3 regions of the Exiguobacterium sp. s152 genome follow, and region 3 is predicted to be linked to each of the others. Evidence: riboswitches for the same ligand, from Rfam matches in the RefSeq annotation. Region 3 holds a riboswitch; each other region holds the start of a gene.
The links. Region 3 has a riboswitch for S-adenosylmethionine ahead of KNP72_RS11950 (2,3-diketo-5-methylthiopentyl-1-phosphate enolase). Riboswitches for the same ligand answer to the same signal wherever they lie in the genome.
Positions count from the first base shown of each region.

Region 1: it holds a riboswitch for S-adenosylmethionine, as region 3 does, so the genes downstream of both, KNP72_RS02375 (methionine ABC transporter ATP-binding protein) here and KNP72_RS11950 (2,3-diketo-5-methylthiopentyl-1-phosphate enolase) in region 3, are expected to answer to the same signal.
Region 2: it holds a riboswitch for S-adenosylmethionine, as region 3 does, so the genes downstream of both, KNP72_RS07050 (MetQ/NlpA family ABC transporter substrate-binding protein) here and KNP72_RS11950 (2,3-diketo-5-methylthiopentyl-1-phosphate enolase) in region 3, are expected to answer to the same signal.

Region 1 is NZ_JACSLX010000001.1:460,963-465,320, forward strand. Features, by position in the region: gene KNP72_RS02365 (MetQ/NlpA family ABC transporter substrate-binding protein) at 1-481, opposite strand, end outside; gene KNP72_RS02370 (methionine ABC transporter permease) at 512-1,174, opposite strand; gene KNP72_RS02375 (methionine ABC transporter ATP-binding protein) at 1,164-2,192, opposite strand; SAM riboswitch class I at 2,270-2,375, opposite strand; gene KNP72_RS02380 (thioredoxin family protein) at 2,829-3,086, opposite strand; gene KNP72_RS02385 (PTS sugar transporter subunit IIC) at 3,274-4,326, shown strand.
Region 2 is NZ_JACSLX010000003.1:59,451-63,808, reverse strand. Features, by position in the region: gene KNP72_RS07060 (methionine ABC transporter permease) at 1-658, opposite strand, end outside; gene KNP72_RS07055 (methionine ABC transporter ATP-binding protein) at 630-1,664, opposite strand; gene KNP72_RS07050 (MetQ/NlpA family ABC transporter substrate-binding protein) at 1,674-2,495, opposite strand; SAM riboswitch class I at 2,568-2,672, opposite strand; gene KNP72_RS07045 (iron-containing alcohol dehydrogenase family protein) at 2,713-3,729, opposite strand; gene KNP72_RS07040 (aminotransferase class I/II-fold pyridoxal phosphate-dependent enzyme) at 3,726-4,358, opposite strand, start outside.
Region 3 is NZ_JACSLX010000007.1:46-4,403, forward strand. Features, by position in the region: gene KNP72_RS11935 (1,2-dihydroxy-3-keto-5-methylthiopentene dioxygenase) at 69-602, opposite strand; gene KNP72_RS11940 (methylthioribulose 1-phosphate dehydratase) at 616-1,233, opposite strand; gene KNP72_RS11945 (2-hydroxy-3-keto-5-methylthiopentenyl-1-phosphate phosphatase) at 1,230-1,880, opposite strand; gene KNP72_RS11950 (2,3-diketo-5-methylthiopentyl-1-phosphate enolase) at 1,877-3,034, opposite strand; SAM riboswitch class I at 3,104-3,205, opposite strand; SAM riboswitch class I at 3,411-3,513, shown strand; gene mtnK (S-methyl-5-thioribose kinase) at 3,595-4,358, shown strand, end outside.

The DNA.
Region 1 (4,358 bases), on a different contig from region 3:
GTGTGAGCAAGCCTTCAGATTGAAGCATCGTGAGGATACGTCCGTGGTCAGCGACCGACGAGCTCATGATGATTTCAGCGCCTTCTGGAAGCTCATCGAGTGACGCGTAATCTTTCGAGTACACACCGATCGGCTCAATGTGAACGCCGCCAGCTGAAGCGAATTTGTAGTCTTTGTTTTCAGCCATTTGTGACTCGAGGTACGGTTCGTGTTGGAAGTAGTTCGCGTCCAATTCACCGTCTGCGAGCGTCTTGTTCGGGAGGACGTAGTCTTGGAACTTCTTGATTTCGAGCGTATAGCCCTTCTCTTCGTATTCGTCTTGGACGTGCTCTAAAATCTCAGCGTGTGGGACGTTTGATGCGCCGACGACAAGTGTCTTGTCATCGCCTGAACCTGATTCTGAATCCCCGCCGCCACAAGCCGCGAGAATCGTAAGTGCTGAAGCTGCCGTTAAACCGAGTACTGTTTTCCATGATTTCATTATAAAACCCCTCCAAATTTTCTATTTAGATTAAGCGGAACGCTTATCGATTACAGATACGAGTCGATCGCCGATGAATTGAATGACGAAGACGATGACCAAGATTAATACGGTCGCGACGAACGTGACGTCACTTTGTGAACGCTGGAATCCTTCGAGGAACGCCAAGTTCCCGAGTCCTCCACCGCCGACGACCCCTGCCATCGCCGTGTAACCGACGATCGCGACGATCGTGACCGTGATGCCTGACACGATGGCCGGCAATGCTTCTGGGAACAACACTTTATAGACAATCTGCCATTTTGTCGCACCCATCGACTCAGCCGCCTCGATGACGCCGCGGTCGACTTCGCGAAGCGCGAGCTCGACCATCCGCGCATAGAACGGGGCCGCACCGATGATAAGTGCCGGCAGTGCTGCCGTTGACCCGAGCATCGTCCCGACGACGAGTAACGTGAACGGGATGAGCAAGATAATCAAAATGATGAACGGGATTGACCGGAAGATGTTGACGACCGCGCTGATTACCGTGTAAATCGGACGGTTCTTCATCATGAGCGGCTCGTTCGTGACATATAACAGCATCCCGAGGGCGAGACCGATGACGAACGTCGCGGCTCCGGCGACGAGCGTCATATAGAGCGTCTCCCACGTCTGTTCTAACATGACTTGCCAATCTACATTAGGAAACATCGCTTTCTACCTCCACTTCCACTGCCTGTGATCGGATTGAGGCGATGGCCCGCTCGACTTCAGCCGGCTCTCCGATCAATTGGATGAATAATGTCCCGAGGGCACCGACTTGTGACTGCGTCACGTTTCCGCCGATGATGTTGAAGCCGATGTCATGCTGCTTCAACACTTCCGACAGGATCGGTTGTTCGGCCGTCTCGTTCAAGAATTTGAGCTTGACGATTTGACCGCTCGGATAACGAGCTTTCAAATGTTCGAACGTGAGCGACATGTCTTCGACCGCGCCGATCTGTTTGACGAACTCTTTCGTGATCGGCTGTTCCGGGTGTTGGAACACGTCGGCGACTTGCCCGGTCTCGACGACCTTTCCGGCCTCCATGACGGCGACACGGTGACAAATCTTTTGGATGACGTGCATCTCATGGGTGATGAGGACGATTGTCAAACCGAGTTTCTTGTTGATGCTGACGAGCAGTTCGAGAATCGAATCCGTCGTCTTCGGGTCGAGTGCGCTCGTCGCTTCATCGCAGAGGAGCACTTCTGGATTCGTAGCGAGCGCACGGGCTATCCCGACTCGCTGCTTTTGGCCGCCTGATAGTTGTGACGGATAGCTGTCTTCTCGTCCGGCGAGGCCAACGAGTTCGACGAGTTCTTGGACGCGGCGTTTGCGCTCGCTCGCCGGTACCCCGATGAGCTCGAGCGGGAAGCTGATGTTCTCAGCGACCGTGCGCGACCATAATAAGTTGAAGTGTTGGAACACCATCGAGACGTTTTTACGTACCCCGCGCAGTTCCTTCGGCGTGAGCTTCGTCAGCTCGCTGCCGGCGACCACGATTTCACCGCTTGACGGTGCCTCGAGTCGGTTGAGCAAACGGATGAGCGTCGACTTCCCCGCCCCTGAATATCCGATTATTCCAAAAATTTCGCCGCTTTCGATCGTAAGCGACACATCATCGACCGCCTGGACCCGACCGTTTTTCGTGTCGAACCATTTGGCCACATTGCGTAATTGAATCAATCCATTTCCCTCCTGACAACAAAAAAAGTACGCACGTTTGAGCAAACGTGCGTACTTTATCGTACGGACAACGATTGCTCTCATCTTCCAAGGTATACACCTTGCTGGAATTAGCACCATTTCGGATTGCTCCGCGGTTGCTGGGCGTCATAGGGCCAGTCCCTCAGCCTCTCTTGATAAGAGTGGTTGCGTATTTGATTAGCTTTATCATAGCGACACATTATTTTCATGTCAAACTATTTTTTTCAGCAAAATAAAAAAAGGTGCCATCCGAGGATGACACAGAACGTAGCACCTTGAGTCACTGAAGGACAACCCATAGATGAACCTCTTTTGCCCGATCAGAGCATTCATCCTTATATGGGGGATTTTTACCCAACCATCACTCGGTCTTCGAACGGACCATGCAATTACGCGACCGGTGCCCCGACGCTTGATTTTTTTGGGGGACAATCGAAGGGAAGGTCCACCTGAAATCGCGTAAGCTCATGCAGCGGTTGTTCGAAAACGTCTTGATGACGGGAAAATCTCGTCCTATGTTGTGTTCAAGTAAGATGTTGTAATGAATATATCATTCGTGAACTTTCTGTGTCAACTGATTATTTAAAATTTTCAGATTATTCTAATCATCCTATCTCACTTAACGAAAGATAGGACGTGCTGGACGTTTTGAAATGCGTACAAACGATCGCGAACTTGGCCATTCTCCAGCTTCAATAGCGCCGGAACGCTCATGACCTGATACGCCTCGAGTTCGTTCGGGATAAAGTTGGCATCGCGTTTTTCAATCTTCAATTCTGGGTCGACCGCCTCGACGACCGAGAGCATCCGCTCGGCCACGGCGCATGTACCGCACATTGGGGCGTATATATATAAGAATCCGTCTGTCATCATTTTGCTCACCTCTCTTCTAAGTATATGAATCCGGGCCAATCGGTTCAAAAGTTGTGCTCAAATGGAAAATTCTGAACATTTCAACATTTCTTGTTGACGCTCGGCAGAAAGAGGCATAGTATGGTCATTAACTTTATCGCTTTTGTACATAACAGCAAACCAGTAGAAAAGGACAGGTGAATCCCCAATGACGGAAGAGAAGCTTACCGGAAAACAATTTTTAATGAACGTCTTGAACGGCCTCAGTCTTGCCATTCTCATCGCCCTCATCCCGAGCGCTTTGCTCGGTGAATTAACGAAAGCCATCTTGCCGTATTTTCCGTCCTTGCAGTTCATCTTAGATGCGACGACGATTGCGATGCGCCTCTTACCGGTCATCATCGGTGTCGCTGTCGCCATGCAGTTCGGACGATCGGCGCTCGAGGCCGGGACGATCGGCATCGCGACTCAGGTCGGAAGTGGCGCCATCCGCATCGAGGAAGGCGCGTTCCTCATGGCCGGAATCGGTGACGTCATCACGGCCGGTGTGACGGCCGCTCTCGCGACGTTCCTCGTCATGCAGTTGTCGCCACGCCTGAAGACATACACGGTACTCGTCTTGCCGATGACGGTCATCGTCGTCGCGGGAGGCATCGGCGCGTTCCTACTCACTTACATCTCACAGATTACGACGTACGTCGGAACGATCATCATGACGATGACTGAACTGCAACCGATCGTGATGGGCATGTTAATCGCGATGGCGTTCTCGCTCATCATCGTATCGCCAATCTCGACGGTCGGAATTGCCACAGCCATCAGCCTGTCTGGTGTCGCTGCCGGGGCCGCCAACCTTGGCGTCGTCGCTGCCGGCTTCGGTCTCGCCATCGCTGGCTGGCAGATGAACGCGACCGGAACGTCGATCGCCCACTTCCTCGGCTCACCGAAGATTCAAATGGCGAACTTCGTCCGTCGTCCGATTATGATGTTGCCGGTACTCGCCAATGCGGCCATCCTTGGAGCGCTCGCAGGTATCCTTCGGATTGAAGGCACACCAATCAGTGCCGGATTCGGCGTCTCGGGTCTAATCGGTCCGGTCAACGCCTTGCATTTGATGCCGGGAGGATTCGCGCTCTGGAACGTCATGCTCGTCGTCGTCTTATTCGGGCTCATCCCAATCACACTCGGGATTCTGTTCTATCGTTTGTTCAACCGGACGTCGCTCATCGAGCCTGATCATTACCGTCTCGACTTCGATTAATCAAAAAAACCCGGCTTCTCGTAAAGAGAAAC
Region 2 (4,358 bases), on a different contig from region 3:
CCTTCTTGAGTCGGGCCGCCAAGCGGTTGCCGAACGATTGAATCGATTGGACGAGCAGAATCAAGACGAAGATGGTCACGTACATGACCTCCGGCTCGAATCGAAGATGCCCGTACTGATAGGCGATATCGCCGAGTCCACCGGCCCCGACGAGTCCGGCCATCGCGGTCGCCCCGATCAAACCGATCGTCGCGATCGTCAAACCGAGCACAATCGAGGAGCGGGCCTCCCGAATCAATACGTACCAGATGATTTTCCGGGTCGAGATGCCCATCGCCTCATACGCCTCGACGACGCCGCGGTCGACCTCGAGCAGCGCCGACTCCATGAGTCGCGCGATATACGGGGCCGTGAACACGATTAGCGGTAACAGCACGCCTTGGACGCCGATCGTCGTTCCCATGATGAAGCGGGTGAACGGGAGGATGAAGAATAAGAGAATGATGAATGGGATTGAACGGACGACGTTGATGACGCTCGACAAGATGCCGTAGAAATAACGGTTGGCGAGCCGCCCGTGCGGTCGCGTCAAGACGAGCAGCGTCCCGAGCGGCAGTCCGATCAACGTCGAGATGACGAGCGCGATGCCGGTCATCGTGAGCGTCTGAATCGTCCCCGTCCAAATCAAGTCACCCCAATTTTCCCAAAACTGAAGCATGGTTCGTCACCTCCTTCACTTTCACACCGCTCGCCTCTAAGAAACGGACGGCTTGGTCGGTCTGGGCCTTATCGCCGTCCAAATGGACGAGCAGATTACCGACGAGACCACCTTTCAACTTTTTGATGCCGCCCCCGATGATGTTCGGCAGTAAGCCGAACCGTTTCGTCAATTGGGCGAGCACGGCCTGTTCACTTTGATGGCCGATGAACGACAAGTTGACGAGCGTCCCGTGCGTGCTCAATTCGTCGACGACCTCTTTCGGGACATCGAGGTTCGTTTTCAAGAATTTGCGCGTCGTCGCATGCTGCGGGTCAGAGAACACGTCGAGCACGTTCCCTTCTTCGATGATCCGGCCGGCCTCGATAACCGCGACCCGGTCGCAGATGCGCTCGATGACTTCCATCTCGTGGGTGATGAGGAAAATCGTCAGCCCGAGCTCGCGGTTGATGTCGAGCAACAGGTCGAGGATCGACTCGGTCGTCTCTGGGTCGAGCGCGCTCGTCGCCTCGTCGCTGAGCAAGATGTCCGGCTCATGCGCGAGGGCGCGGGCGATGGCGACACGTTGCTTCTGTCCGCCCGACAATTGCTCCGGGTAATGTTTCCGATGGTCCGTCAATCCGACGATGTCGAGATACTTGTCGACACGCTCACGGATCGTGCGCTTATCAAGCCCCTCGAGACGGAGCGGGATGGCGACGTTCTCTTCGACGGTCGCCGTCTTCAGCAGGTTGTAATGTTGGAAAATCATCCCGATGCGATGACGCAGCTTCGAGAGCCCTCGTTTGTCGAGTCTCGTGATGTCCTGTCCTTCGATTTCGACCTGGCCCGACGTCGGGCGTTCGAGCAGGTTGATCATACGGATGAGCGTGCTCTTGCCGGCCCCGCTTCGCCCGATGATACCGAAGATTTCGCCTTTATCGATGGTGAGCGAGACGTCGTCGAGTGCGGTGACGGCACTTTTATTTACCGTGAACGTCTTCGTGATGCCTTTAAGTGCGATCATAGGCCCTCCTTAAAACGCCGGGACGATCGAGCCGTCGAACGTCTCTTCGATGAACGTCCGGACCTCGTCCGAGTGATAGTACGATTTGAGCGTGGCGACGACTTCGTCATCCTTGTTGTCGGTGCGGACGACGACGTAGTTCGGATACGGGTTGTCGACCGTGTCCTCGTGGAACAAAGCGTCCTCGTTGATGGACAGGCCGGCACCCATCGCGAAGTTCGTGTTGATGGCCGCGAGCGCGACTTCCGGGAGCTGGGTCGGGAGCTGCGACGCCTCGAGCTCGATGAATTCAAGGTTGAGCGGGTTCTCGGCAATATCGCGTTTCGTCGCCTTGTCCGTCAAGCCTTCCTTCAGCGTGATGAGTCCCGCTGTCTCATACAGACGTAGCGCCCGCAACTCGTTCGCCGGGTCGTTCGGGACAGCGACCTTGTCGCCTTCTTTTAAATCTTTAATGTCCGTCAACTTCTCTGAGTAGAGACCCATCGGGAAGGCGACGGTCTTGAACACGTCGTCGATTTTATAGTCTTTATCGGCTTTTTGCAGTTCGAGGAATGAGAGCGTCTGATAGCTGTTGACGTCGAGGCTGCCCTCGGCGAGCGCTGTGTTCGGCGTATTGTAGTCGTTGAACACCTTGATATCAAGCTCGAGTCCGTCTTCGGCCGCGAGTTCTTTCACTTTCTCGGCGATCTGTTGGTGCGGCCCGCCCGTGACGCCGATCGTGAGCGACTCCGTGCTGAGCGCCTCACTTGCGTCCGATTGTCCGCATGCTGAGAGCGCGATGGCGGCGAGTAGTGATGTTCCTGCAAGTACTGTTTTCTGTTTGATGTTCATTTGTTTTCCTCCTCCAAAATGAAAGCCCGCTACTCATTCAGAGTGGCGGGCACGACAAGTCAAAGTCGGACACGCTCATCTCCCAGACGATTTCGTCTGTTGGAATTAGCACCATGATCATTACGATCTGGTTGCCGGGTTTCATAGGGCCAGTCCCTCCACCACTCTTGATAAGCAATCGGTCTATTTAGTTGTTATCATCTTACTTTTAATTCTTTTAATTGTAAATAGATAATTGTAAATTTTCAAAAATTATTTTCAAAAAGTCTTTATCGAGCGGTTCCGGCAACTGTTGCAGCTCGGTCTCCGTCATGACGGAGTCGACCAGTACCGGGATGTCGCTCGACCCGACCCCGAGCGTCTCGAGCGTCGTCGGGGCACCGAACCGTTTCAACCAGGCTTCCAAATACGGGGCATCGGCCGAGCGCCGCAAGCGCTCTTGGACGATTAGGCCGAAGCCGACCTTGTCTCCGTGCAAGAATGAGTGGGTCGACTCGAAGCGGCTGAGCGCATTATGGACCGCATGGCCCACGGCGACGCGTGTCCCGGCGTCACCAAATCCACCGACGGCGCCGCCGATGGCGAGCACGTGATCGACCGCGAAGCGGACGTCGTCACTATACGACTCAAAAGCGTGCTCGGTCAATTCAAGTTTGACGAGACGCCCGCACTGCTCGGCCAAGACGAGTCCGGTGTTGACGCCGGCGTCAGCTGAGCTGTCCCCGCTCAAATAGCGGGCCTCATAAAACTTTGCGACCGTGTCGATGACACCGGCCCGGAAGTACTCGTATGGGGAGCGTCTGATGACGCGTGAGTCGACGATGACCCGCTCGATGACGACGCGGAACATGTCGTAGCGGTCGTAGCTCCCGTCCTCCTGATAGACGACGCTGAGCGGTGTGAACGCCGCACAGTTCGAGGCGAGCGTTGGGACGACGATGAGCGGGACGTTCCGTTGATAGGAGACGAGTTTGGCCGTATCGATGAGCTTGCCGCCTCCGACGGCGATTAACACGTCGGCGTCCAACGGTTTGAGCCGTTTGACTTCCGAGTCCATGCACTCCCCGCTGAACCTTGTTGCCGGATAGTCCGCGATGGCCGGAAAGATGGCTCGGACGACGTCATACCCGTTCTGACCGTGCAGGACGTGGGCACGTCGGCCGTCGACTAAGTCATCGAGACGGTCGAGCGCGTCATCGGCGTGGTCATATTCAAGGACGGCCTGACGAATCATGCCCGCACCTCCTCATAGGCGGCAAACAACCGCTCGATTCGTTCGACGGCCTCGTCAATCTTCGGTTCCGGTGAGACGAGGCCGAAGCGGACGTATCCGTTCCCTTCCGAGCCGAAGAAATAGCCCGGGGTGACGGCGACACCGGCTTCATGCAGCAGTTTCCGCGAGAATGACTTGGCATCACCCTCAGGCACTTTCGCCCAGACGAAGAACGAGCCTTCCGGCGGTTCGACCGCCCAGCCGGCCCGGTTCAACCCGTCGATCAGGCGATCACGCCGTGCCTCGTACAGTCGGGCCAAATCGTCACGGATGGTACGGGGCGCCTCGAGCGCAGCGACAGCCGCCGCCTGGATGGCCGAGAACACGCTGACGTGGACGTGGTCCTGATACGTGTTGATCGCCTCGATGATGTCCGCGTTCCCGACGGCGAAGGCGACGCGCCAACCGGACATGTTGAACGCTTTCGACATCGTATATACCTCGATGCCCACTTCTTTCGCCCCTTCCGCCTGCAGGAAACTCGGCGGGACATGTCCATCGAATCCGATGCTGCCGTATGCGAAATCGTGGACGACCATCAAGTCCCGCTCCCGGGCGAAACGGACGGTATCGTCAAAGAAAGCGGGTGA
Region 3 (4,358 bases):
CGAAGGTGTTTTTATATTGTCTCAAAAATTTAGGTTAGCCCACTCGCACAAATGCGAGAGACCTATTTTTATGCCTTCACGTCTTGTTTCTCGTAAATCGGCACCCAGCCCTCTGTCGTCACGAAGATGCGGACGGCGACGACTTTGCGGTCGTCTTGGAGCGTGAAGTAGTGGCGCGTGTTCACCGGCACCGAGATGAGGTCGCCGGGGTTGAGCTCGATGTTGAAGTAGCCACGCTCGGCGTCATCGATGGCGAAGATGCCATGGCCGCTGACGATGAAGCGGACCTCGTCATCCGTATGATGGTGCTCCTTTTGGAAGTTGACGAGCAATTCGTCCAAGTTCGGCGTCGCGTCTGACAATGAGATGACGTCTGCCGTCTCATAGCCGCGGCGCTCCGATACATCACGAATCTCGTCACGGAACGTCGACAAGATCGCTTGTTTGTCCTCGTCCGTCAACTGATAGTTTTCTTGCAGGTTTTCCGGGAGCTTTGTGATGTCCCACTGCTCATATAAAATCCCGCGAGACTCTAAAAAGGCGCTCACTTCAGTTTGATCGACGTAACGCTCTTCGGTTTGTTGGAAATAGACAGTTGCCATGGTTGGTTCCTCCTTATGAATGGACGCCTAGGGCGCGTAGTTTTAATGTATAGCTGAACAAAAACTCGTAAGCCTCTAAATAGCGTTTGGCCGCGGCCGGGGTCTCGCCCCAGACGGTGATGCCGTGATTGCGAATGAGGACGGCACCGGCGTTTGCGTGAATGTGAGGGGCGAAAGCGGCCGCAAGAGTCGGAATGTCCGCATGGTTCTCGATAATCGGTACGCGGACGACCGCATCCTCGTCCCAGAAGCCGAGCGCTTTGATGATTTCTTGACCGGTGAAGACGACTTCGCCGGTGGCGGCATGGAGCTCGGAGATGACATTATTGTCGACCGTATGGACATGGAGCGAACACGTCGCATCCGTCCGATTGAACACTTCGACATGTAGCAGCGTCTCGGCGGATGGTTTTCCTGTCTGTTCGCCGATTAAGCGTCCGCCCGCATCGACATGAACAAAGTCGTCTGGCGTTCGTTTCCGTTTATCGCGTCCACTCGCCGTGACGAGAAATTCGAGCGGGTCGTCAGAGACGCGAATCGCCAAATTCCCACTCGTTCCGGGGAACCAGTCGCGGGCGGCGAGTTCGTCTTTAATCTCGGCCAGTTCAAGCCAACGTGCCGTAAGGCTCATACGGCCACCTCCTTCAAATGATGGGTGATGTCGTCAAACGTCTCGAACGGGGCGTAACGGATGCCTGCGTCTTCGCAGAGCGTGATGAGTTGACCTCGGGCGTAGACGAAGTCGGCACGCTTCGCGACCTCGAAGTCGGTCACCGAGTCGCCGATGACGATTAAGCGGTCGGCGGGATTGACGATGCGGCGAGCGAGCGTCGGCTTGCAACAGCCGCAATCGTTCGTGCACTGTTCGTCGCAAGCGTGCGACCACGTGACGGTTACCGTCTCAGCAGAGAAGTCGGCGACGTTGCAGTAGATATGCTCGGGGTCGACGTGGCCTGCTAAAATTGGATGGACGAAAAAGTCCATCCCGCCGCTGACGACGTCAAACTTCCAGCCGTGGGCCCGAACTTGTTCTAAAAATGCCGGGAACCCTTGGCGGAGCGTGATCCGCTCCAACAAATAATCACGGTAAGCCGGGGCAGCCGCGCTCGGCAATAGTTGAAACAGTTGACCGACGCCGGAGCGGATTGAAATCCGTTGTTCGAGGACCGCATCTTTCAACTCGACCCAAGCCGGCGGGGCGAACGCTTTCATCAAGGCGATGATATTGTCTTCCGCCGTGATCGTCCCGTCGAAGTCGCACAGGATATGGATCGTCATCGCGACGCCCACGCCTTTAACGCGGTATCGAGTTCGTCCGTCTGTCCTTCGGTGTGACCGAGGACGTGAGTGATGGCTTGGCGGAAAGCACGGGCCCCGGCGGCTGCACCGTCCGGGTGACCATGAATGCCACCGCCGGCGTTGATGACGACATCTGTCCCGAAATCACGAATGATATCGGCGACAAGCCCCGGATGAATCCCAGCTGACGGGACCGGTAAAATTGGTTTCGACCAATGCGGTTCGGCGCTCAAGTCACGAATCGCGAACGCCTCGTCCCGTGGTGTCGCGAGCGAACCGTACGGAGACGGGAAGAGCGTCAAATCGGCCCCGGCGAGGCGTGGGAGTTTACCGAGTAAGAGCGAATGACTGATGGACCCGGTCAAGGCGCCGGCAAAGGCCGGGTGAGCCAAAATCGGCACACGGATGTCTGGGTCGTTCGCAAGTTCGCGCAGTGCGTCAAGACCGTACGTATAGACGTTGAATAGAAGCGCCGTCGCACCGGCCTCAATCAGCCGGAGTGCCTGGTCGCGCAGAGCGAACACAGGACCGCTCAACGTGATGGCATAGAGGACACGCTTCCCGGTCGCCTCAAAGTGCGCTTGAATGACGGCCGCTCCGATGCGGGCCCGTTCGAGCGATGGGGTGAGCGGGTTGTCGTATAAAATTTCGTCGTCTTTGACGATATCGATGCCTCCGGCAAACTGATCGCGGAGTTGCTGCTCGAGAAACGCGAGGTCACGGCCGATGACACCTTTGAAGATGCTCATGACGAGCGGGCGATCATGGACACCGAGCAAATCGCGAATCCCTTCGACGCCGAACTTGGCGCCTTTGAAATGAGGCGCGAGCGTCTCGGGCAACGTCAAATCGATTAACCGGATTGAATCGTCGAGGGACAGTTTCCCGAACGTCGTCGTCAAGATGGATGAAAAGTCAGGGCTGACATTATGTAACGGGTAGCGGATCGTGAAGCGGCTCGTCGTATCCGTATGTGTGGTCGACACGACCTCACCCCGGTACGCCTGTAACTGCTCTTGCTCTAAGTGAGGCAGCTCCGTCCAAGTACCGACGGTCAGCTCGAGGGCGATTTTGTCGGCGACGGTCGCGACCGCGTCCGTTCGTTTGATTTCATATGTGGCAGTGATACTCATATGGTTCCTCCTTCCAGGCAAACAAAAAATGACCCCATGCCGAGGCAAGAGGTCATCATAAAAAATGAACTCTTATCTCTCAGCTTTCGCTGCAAGAATTAGCACCGTGCCATCTCTGGTCGGTTGCTGCGACATCATCGGGCTCGTCCCTCCGTCTGCTCTTGATAAGAATGTGATTTGAAGTTGTGAAATTTAATTGAATTTTTGCACAGAATCGTCACGTCGTCAATTCCTTTTTTTCCAAAAAAAATATTTTGGGGAGTTGTTTCCATATATGCACAAAAAAAGACGGAGGTGCACGGAGAAAATGACGTTGACAATTGTGACGTCAAGTCCGTAATATTCATCACATAAGTTCACCGAATCGAATAAACCACTCTTATCGCGAGTTGGCAGAGGGAATTGGCCCGATGACGCCGCAGCAACCGACCACTAGGCACGGTGCTACATCCACCAGACGAATGTCTGACAGATGAGAGGAACAACCATTTTGGCTGTGCCTCTTTCTCGCGGAGAAAGGGGCTTTTTTTGTGGGCAACTTACAGGAAGGGGAAAACATCATGTCATATCAACCATTTACAGAACAGACCGTCGTCGAGCACGTCCGTCAACTAGGATACTTGCAAGACGGAATCGCCGAGTGTGAGGAAATCGGGGACGGTAATTTGAATCTCGTGTTTCGGATTCGCCAAGGCGAACAGCGCCTAATCGTCAAACAGGCGCTCCCATACGCCAAAGTTGTCGGCGAGAGCTGGCCGCTTACGCTCGAACGGGCATGGATTGAACAGTTGGCACTCCGTGAGTTTGCGAACGTGGCGCCGCGTTTCGTCCCGGACGTCCTCGGCAGCGACCGGACGCTCGCCTACACGATTTTAGAAGATCTGTCTGATTATGAGATTGTCCGCACCGGTTATTTGAAGGGGGAGAGCTATCCGGAACTCGCGCGTCATGTCGGTGAATTTTTAGGAGAGACGCTGTTCGCGACGTCGGATTATGCGGCCGGACCAATTGCGAAGAAGCGGATTGAACGTGACTATTACAATCCGGAACTGTGTGACATCACCGAGAAGCTCATCTTCACCGACCCGTTCAAAGACGCAGAGTCGAACAACATCGAGGCGGCGCTTCGAGAAGATGTCGAACGCCTTTGGCAAGACCAGGCACTGAAGGTCGAGGTGACGAAACTGAAAGTCGGATTTGTCACGAAACATGAGGCGCTTCTGCACGGTGACCTACATACGGGCAGCATCTTCGCGACCCAACAAGAGACGAAAATCATCGATCCAGAGTTCGCATTTTACGGACCGTTCGGCTTCGACCTGGG